Sinorhizobium sp. BG8: one gene and its partner. The protein of the gene in region 1 binds, or shares a complex with, the protein of each later gene. Links are inferred from orthologs where the notes say so. Each region holds a gene or a part of one and is shown on either strand. Other genes may lie near its edges.

Region 1 (4,521 bases):
GCTCGATCTCATGGTCGGTGTCGATGAAGGGAACGCCGAGGGCCTGCGCCGTCAGGCGGCCGATCGCCGACTTTCCGGCACCCATCAATCCGATCAGCACGAGGTTGCGCTTGCCCAGCGCGGCACGTGCCTGCTCGGTCAGCGTCGGGGAAACCGGTTCGATCAGCTCTGTCATGGGTGAGGTCCTGGCCCCAGGTTCCGGTTGTGGTTCTAAATCCGTATCGACAAATGCACGGGAAGCGTCAAGCGTTCAAGCGGAGACCCCTCGCACTTGCCGATCGATGTCTTGCGCTGGCGCCTCCTCCTTGTGTTATAGATCCCGGCAACAAGGAGTGCGAAATGCCGACCCTCTTCCGGTTCCTGTTTGTCTGCGCCGTCATCGCGGGAACGATCTATGGAACCATGGTGGCGCTGGTTACGTTTGTCGAGCCCCGTCAGCGCGAGGTGACCATCCGCATTCCCGCCGAGCGCATCAATCCGCAGCCATAGGGGGCCCAATGCGAGACCTGAGCGCGGTTCATCTCGAATCCTTCCTCGAGATGATGAGTGCCGAGAGGGGGGCCGCGGAAAACACCCTGCAGTCCTATGAGCGGGACCTCGACGACGCTCGCTCCTTTCTCGGCGAAAGAGGCGTACGGCTGACGGAAGCCGGGTCTGAGGATCTGCGCGCCTATCTTTCCCATCTCGCGCGGCAGGGCTTCAAGGCGTCGTCGCAGGCGCGCAGCCTGTCGGCGCTGCGCCAGTTCTACAAATTCCTTTATGGCGAGGGCATGCGGGGCGACGATCCTACAGGCATTCTCGACGCGCCCCGCAAGGCCCGGTCGCTGCCGAAGACTCTCAGCATCGCGGATGTGACGCGATTGATCGGGCAGGCGGAGCGCGAGGCCGCCGAGCCTGGCCCGGGGCTGCTCGCGCGCCGGCGCATGCATGCGCTGATCGAAACGCTCTACGCGACCGGCATGCGCGTCAGCGAGCTCGTGTCTCTACCCGTGACGGTGCTTGCGCAGGAAGGCCGGTTCCTGGTGATCAAGGGCAAGGGCAACAAGGAGCGGCTCGTCCCGTTGTCGCGCGCGGCAAGCGCGGCCCTGGCAATCTATGGCGAGTCGCTCGCCGCCGAAAGCGAGGCGGATGGAAAACGCGAACAGAGTACCTATCTGTTCCCCTCGAACGGAAAGGAAGGGTATCTGCCGCGCCAGGTTTTCGCCCGGGAGCTGAAGGGCCTCGCATCGCGGGCGGGCATCCGTGCGGCAAGTCTTTCGCCGCACGTGCTGCGCCATGCCTTCGCAAGCCATCTGCTCCAGAACGGAGCGGACTTGCGTGCTGTGCAGGAACTGCTGGGCCATTCGGACATTTCGACAACGCAAATCTACACGCATGTGCTCGAAGAGCGCCTACATGAACTTGTTCAAAACCATCACCCCTTGCCAAGCAGGGAAAAAAGCCGGATTAGGACGCCAACGTTTCCTGGCCGAAGGACATTCTCCCAAGGTCTGGGCCAGTTGGAGCAATTGATCGGAACGCAACTCATGCATAATTACCTCGATTTCGAAAAACCCATCTCCGACCTCGAAGGCAAGATCCATGAGCTCAAGAAGCTCGCCGAGGAAGATCAGAGCATCGATACGTCGGATGAGGTTGGCCGATTGGAGGTCCGCGCCCGCGAGGCGATGGTCGATATCTATTCGAAGCTCACTCCATGGCAGAAGACGCAGGTCGCCCGGCATCCGCAGCGGCCGCACTTCATGGACTATGCAGCCGGGCTCTTCGAAGAGTTCACACCGCTCTCGGGCGACCGCAAGTTTGCAGACGACGAGGCAATCCAGGCCGGGCTCGGGCGTTTTCGCGGCCAGCCGGTCGCCATCATCGGCCAGGAAAAGGGCAACGACACCAAGTCGCGACTGAAGCACAACTTCGGCAGTGCTCGCCCGGAAGGCTACCGGAAGGCTATCCGCATTCTCGAGATGGCAGACCGTTTCGGGTTGCCGGTCGTCACGCTGATTGACACCGCCGGCGCCTATCCGGGCATCGGTGCCGAGGAACGAGGACAGGCCGAGGCGATCGCCCGGTCGACCGAAATGTGCCTCAACGTCCGCGTGCCGATCGTGTCCGTCGTCCTCGGCGAGGGCGGTTCGGGTGGTGCCATCGCGATTGCGACCGGCGACCGGGTCTACATGCTCGAACACGCAATCTACAGCGTCATCTCGCCGGAGGGGGCTGCCTCCATCCTTTGGCGTGATTCGACGCGTGCCAAGGAAGCCGCGAGCAACATGAAGATCACCGCGGAGGATCTGAGAGCCTTCGGCGTGATCGACGGCATCATCCCGGAACCCGTCGGTGGTGCGCACCGCGATCCGGAGAGCGTGATCGCCGCCACCGGCGACGTAATCGCTGGCGCTCTGAAGGATCTTTCGGCCAAGCCGGGCGACCAGTTGCGTCGTGACCGCCGCCAGCGCTACCTCAATATCGGCCGGCAGCTCTGACGGACTGACTTGCAACACGTGATCCGTTTTCGCTCCAGGCGCGAGTATGGCCAAACGTTGGCCATATTCCTGATGTCTGACCGGTAGCACCGGTCGGCGGAAGCTCCGCGAAAGGTTTGCCGGTAATACTTTGTGAAGTATAAGCAGGGTAGAATTTCCTGCCCGACACGCCGGATGAGCCGGCGGAAGCCTGTTCACATCACGGATTTTTGTAATGCGCCTGAAAGTTCTTGCCGCTGTTTCCATGATGGCCGTCGCTGCCGGTGGCTGCACAAACGACACGCTGGATACCGCGTCGGTCAACCTGAAGTCGGTTTCCAACAAGGTCGAATATCCCCTTTCGGGACAGATCGTCTCGAAGATGGCCTCGATGAACATCGACCGCGCGGCACCGGTGATGGTCCGCATCTTCAAGGAAGAAGGCACCCTCGAGGTCTGGAAGGCGAATCGCCTTGACCGGTTCCAGATGGTCAAGAGCTACAAGATCTGCGCCTGGTCGGGAAAGCTGGGTCCGAAGCAGAAGGAAGGCGACCGTCAGGCACCGGAGGGTTTCTATCCGCTCTCCAAGGCGCTGATGAACCCGCATTCGAGCTACTACCTGGCGATCAACACGGGTTTCCCGAACAATTATGACCGTGCAAACGGCTTCTTCGGCAGCAATCTAATGATCCACGGCGCCTGTTCGTCGTCGGGCTGCTACTCGATGACCGACGAGCAGATGATCGAGATTTTCGCCTTCGCGCGCGATGCGTTCAAGGGCGGCCAGCAGAACATCCAGCTTCAGATCTTTCCCTTCCGCATGACCGCGGAGAATATGGCGCGTCACCGCGACAATCCGAACATGGAATTCTGGAAGATGCTCAAAGTGGGCTATGACCACTTCGAGGTCACCAAGCGTCCGCCCGAGGTCAATGTCTGCGACAAGAAGTACGTCTTCAACCAGCAGGCAACCGAGGGCACCTTCGCCTCTGGAGGCAAGTGCCCGGCGATGTCTACCCCTGCCTCGTTGCAGATGGCGCTGGCTTCTCATCAGAAGACCTATGCCATGGAATACCAGAAGGCGATGAAGAAGTACGAGGGCACCGTCTGGCTCGAGCCGAGCGAGGCCCAGCGCAAGGCGATCGTCGCCGAGCAGCGCAAGGGTCGCGAGCTCGCCTACGCCCCGACCGGCAACTCCATCGATGCCGGCAAGCTGATGACGCTTCGCGAGATCGAGGCGGAGAAGAAGAGGGCGGAGGAAGCCGCCCAGCGCAAGATCGAAATGGCCGACCGGGCACAGAAGGCGGAGGAGGACCGCAAGGCGGCTGAACTCGCCAATCTCGCGTCCGACGTGGCCGAGGGCAAGGCGGCGGCGAAAGCCACCGGCGGGGTGCCGGTTCCGGGCGAGAACCCCACGATCGCCGGCGTCCAGGCAGAGCCCCAGCAGCCGGAAAAGAAACCCTTCTGGAAGTTGTGGTCCAAGGACACAGAGAATAACGCCGTTGCCGCGGTCGGGCCCGCGCCGGTCGATGCCGCAGCAAGCGTCGAAGCCGAGGCCCGCAGTGCCACCGCGCCGCACAGCCTGGCTGCCGAGGAAGCTTCCGCCATCGCCGAGAAGAAGCCGGCCGAGGCAAATCCTAATCCTGTTGCCGGTGCACAGCAGCAGCAGGCGGCATCCGAGGGCGCAGCCGCGGCGGTCGTTCCCGGCGAGAACGCGAATGCCTATGTTGCCCAGGCTCAGCCCGAGCAGGGCGAGAAGAAGCCGTTCTGGAAATTCTGGAAGAAATGACCGTGGGCGACCAACTCGATCGCGTCGACACCTACGACCTCAAGGGGTTGAAGTGCCCACTGCCAGTTCTGAAGACGCGTAAGAGGCTTGAGTCGATGTCCGCCGGGGCGGCTGTCTGGGTCGAGACGACCGATCCGCTCGCGGTGATCGATATTCCGCATTTCTGCAAGCAATACGGCCACGGCCTGGAGGCGTCCGAGCGCCTCGACGACGGTCACCGTTTCCTCATCCGCAAGATTGGATGAGGGGTCTACCCTCTACAGTTTGAGACCA
Region 2 (2,746 bases), 380 kb from region 1 along the record:
TACGCAAGCTCGCTGGCGATCATGAAGGCACTTCCGGAAGCAGGCTCCGACGTGATCGAACTCGGTATGCCCTTCTCGGATCCGATGGCGGATGGTCCGGCCATCCAGCTTGCAGGCCAGCGCGCCCTCAAAGGCGGGCAGACCCTCGCCAAGACCATCCAGATGGCACGTGACTTCCGCAAGTTCGACGACTCCACCCCCATCGTTCTGATGGGATACTACAATCCGATCTATATTTACGGCGTCGACCGCTTCCTTGATGATGCGCTGGAAGCCGGTATCGATGGCCTGATCGTTGTGGATCTTCCTCCGGAAATGGATGACGAGCTTTGCATCCCGGCGATTGCGAAGGGCGTGAACTTCATTCGTCTGGCGACACCGACAACCGACGAGAAGCGGCTTCCGGCTGTTCTCAAGAACACGTCGGGTTTCGTCTATTATGTCTCGATGAACGGCATCACCGGTTCTGCCTTGCCCGATCCTTCGGTTGTTTCGGGGCTGTCCAGCGGATCAAGGGTCACACGAGACTGCCGGTTTGCGTCGGGTTCGGCGTCAAGACTGCAGAACACGCGCGCGCCATCGGAGCATCCGCGGACGGTGTCGTGGTCGGCACTGCAATCGTCAACCAGATTGCCTCCAGCCTGACGGCGGAGGGAGAAGCCTCGGGAGCCACCGTCGCCGGCGTGGAGACGTTGGTGCGCAGCCTTGCGGCCGGTGTACGGACCGCTCGACTTGCGGCAGCCGAGTGAGGTCCCCATCTAGGGGACAACCAATTCAGGAGTTTTCAAAGTGAACTGGATCACCAATTACGTTCGGCCGAAAATCAACTCGATGCTCGGCCGTAGAGAGGTTCCGGAAAATCTCTGGATCAAGTGCCCTGAGACGGGTGAGATGGTCTTCCATCGGGATCTTGAGGAAAACAAGTGGGTTATCCCTGCCTCGGGCTACCATATGAAGATGCCGGCGAAGGCACGGCTGAAGGACCTGTTCGACGAAGGCGTCTACGAGGCGCTGCAGCAGCCCAAGGTGCCGCAGGACCCGCTGAAATTCCGCGACTCGAAGAAATACACCGACCGCCTGAAGGATAGCCGCCTTAAGACCGAGCTCGAAGATACGATCGTGGCCGGTGTCGGTCGCGTCCAGGGCCTGAAGCTCGTCGCGGTCGTGCATGAATTCAGCTTCATGGGCGGCTCGCTCGGCATTGCTGCAGGCGAGGCGATCGTCAAGGCGTTCGAGCGCGCGATCGCCGAGAAGTGCCCCTTGGTGATGTTTCCGGCCTCGGGCGGTGCCCGCATGCAGGAAGGTATTTTGTCGCTGATGCAGCTCCCGCGCACCACAGTTGCGGTCGAAATGCTGAAGGAAGCAGGGCTGCCCTACATCGTTGTCCTCACCAATCCGACGACGGGCGGTGTGACGGCATCCTACGCGATGCTTGGAGATATCCACCTTGCGGAACCGGGCGCAGAAATCTGCTTCGCAGGCAAGCGCGTCATTGAGCAGACGATCCGCGAAAAGCTGCCCGAGGGTTTCCAGACCTCCGAGTACCTTCTCGCCCACGGCATGGTCGACATGGTCGTCAAGCGGCACGATATTCCGGCGACGCTTGCGCGGTTGTTGAAGATACTGCTGAAGAAGTCCGTCGCGACCGAGAAGACGAAGCCGGCCTCCGCCACCGTACTTGCGCCGATTGCGGCGCAGGCCTGAATCTGAACGACCGGGCGGGCGATGACGACCGAGACCACCGAAGCGGGCCGGGAGATCGAGAAACTCCTGGCTCTGCATCCCAAGGGCTTCGATCTGTCGCTCAATCGTATCTCGCGGTTGCTGGAGACCCTCGGCAATCCGCAGACGCGCCTCCCTCCCGTGATTCATGTCGCGGGAACGAATGGCAAAGGGTCGGTTTCCGCCTTCAGCCGCTCGATTCTCGAGGCATCCGGTCTCGCGGTCCACGTCCACACCTCGCCGCATCTCGTGAACTGGCATGAGCGCTATCGTCTCGGTCGCAAGGGCTTGCCCGGCGAACTGGTGGCCGATCCTGTCCTTGCCGATGCGGTTCGCCGCGTTGCCGACGCCAATGACGGTCAGAAGATCACTGTCTTCGAGATTTTGACAGCGGTCACCTTCCTTCTGTTTTCCGAGCATCCGGCGGATGTGGCCGTTCTCGAGGTCGGCCTCGGCGGTCGCTTCGACGCGACGAACGTGATCACGAACCCTGCCGTTTCCGTCATCATGCCGATCTCGCTCGACCACCAGGCCTATCTTGGCGATCGCGTGGAGCTGATCGCTGCGGAAAAGGCGGGGATCATGAAACGCGGCGTGCCGGTGGTCATCGGTCATCAGGAGCACGATGCGGCGCGCGACGTGCTGATCGCCACTGCCGAACGGCTTGGCTGCCCCTTTTCGGTCTATGGCCAGGACTTCCTCGCGCATGAGGAGTTCGGGCGCCTGATCTATCAGGACGAAGACGGTTTGCACGATCTTCCTCTGCCGCGCCTGCCCGGGCGGCATCAGTATGCGAATGCGGCGGCGGCCATCCGCGCGGTCAAGGCCGCCGGTTTCGTCGTGTCCGAAACAGCCCTCGAAAAAGGACTGACGTCGGTCGACTGGCCTGGGAGGCTTCAGCGGCTGACCTACGGCAAGCTTGCGGGGATCGCGCCGAGAACCTCCGAAATCTGGGTGGATGGCGGGCACAATCCCGGTGCCGGGAGGGTTATCGCCGAAACCATGGCCAATCTCGAGGACCGCG

The links.
Region 2: the proteins of F3Y30_RS01345 (region 1) and accD are in contact, whole or in part, in a solved structure (PDB 8UXZ), measured with the Escherichia coli proteins. The link is inferred for Sinorhizobium sp. BG8 from one-to-one orthologs.

Annotation. Positions count from the first base shown.
Region 1 is NZ_CP044011.1:299,818-304,338, reverse strand. The notes cover bases 713-3,503. They hold F3Y30_RS01345 (acetyl-CoA carboxylase carboxyltransferase subunit alpha), read left to right. Parts: upstream 713-1,526; coding sequence 1,527-2,480; downstream 2,481-3,503. Other genes in these bases: F3Y30_RS26675 (murein L,D-transpeptidase family protein), read left to right, coding at 2,695-3,503. Outside these bases: F3Y30_RS01360 (shikimate kinase), read right to left, coding at 1-175; F3Y30_RS01355 (hypothetical protein), read left to right, coding at 340-489; more of F3Y30_RS26675, read left to right, coding at 3,504-4,248; F3Y30_RS01335 (sulfurtransferase TusA family protein), read left to right, coding at 4,245-4,493; F3Y30_RS01330 (GTP-binding protein), read right to left, coding at 4,506-4,521. UniProt on the Escherichia coli protein: Component of the acetyl coenzyme A carboxylase (ACC) complex. First, biotin carboxylase catalyzes the carboxylation of biotin on its carrier protein (BCCP) and then the CO(2) group is transferred by the carboxyltransferase to acetyl-CoA to form malonyl-CoA.
Region 2 is NZ_CP044011.1:676,320-679,065, forward strand. It holds accD (acetyl-CoA carboxylase, carboxyltransferase subunit beta), read left to right. Parts: upstream 1-789; coding sequence 790-1,704; downstream 1,705-2,746. Other genes in the region: F3Y30_RS03115 (folylpolyglutamate synthase/dihydrofolate synthase family protein), read left to right, coding at 1,726-2,746.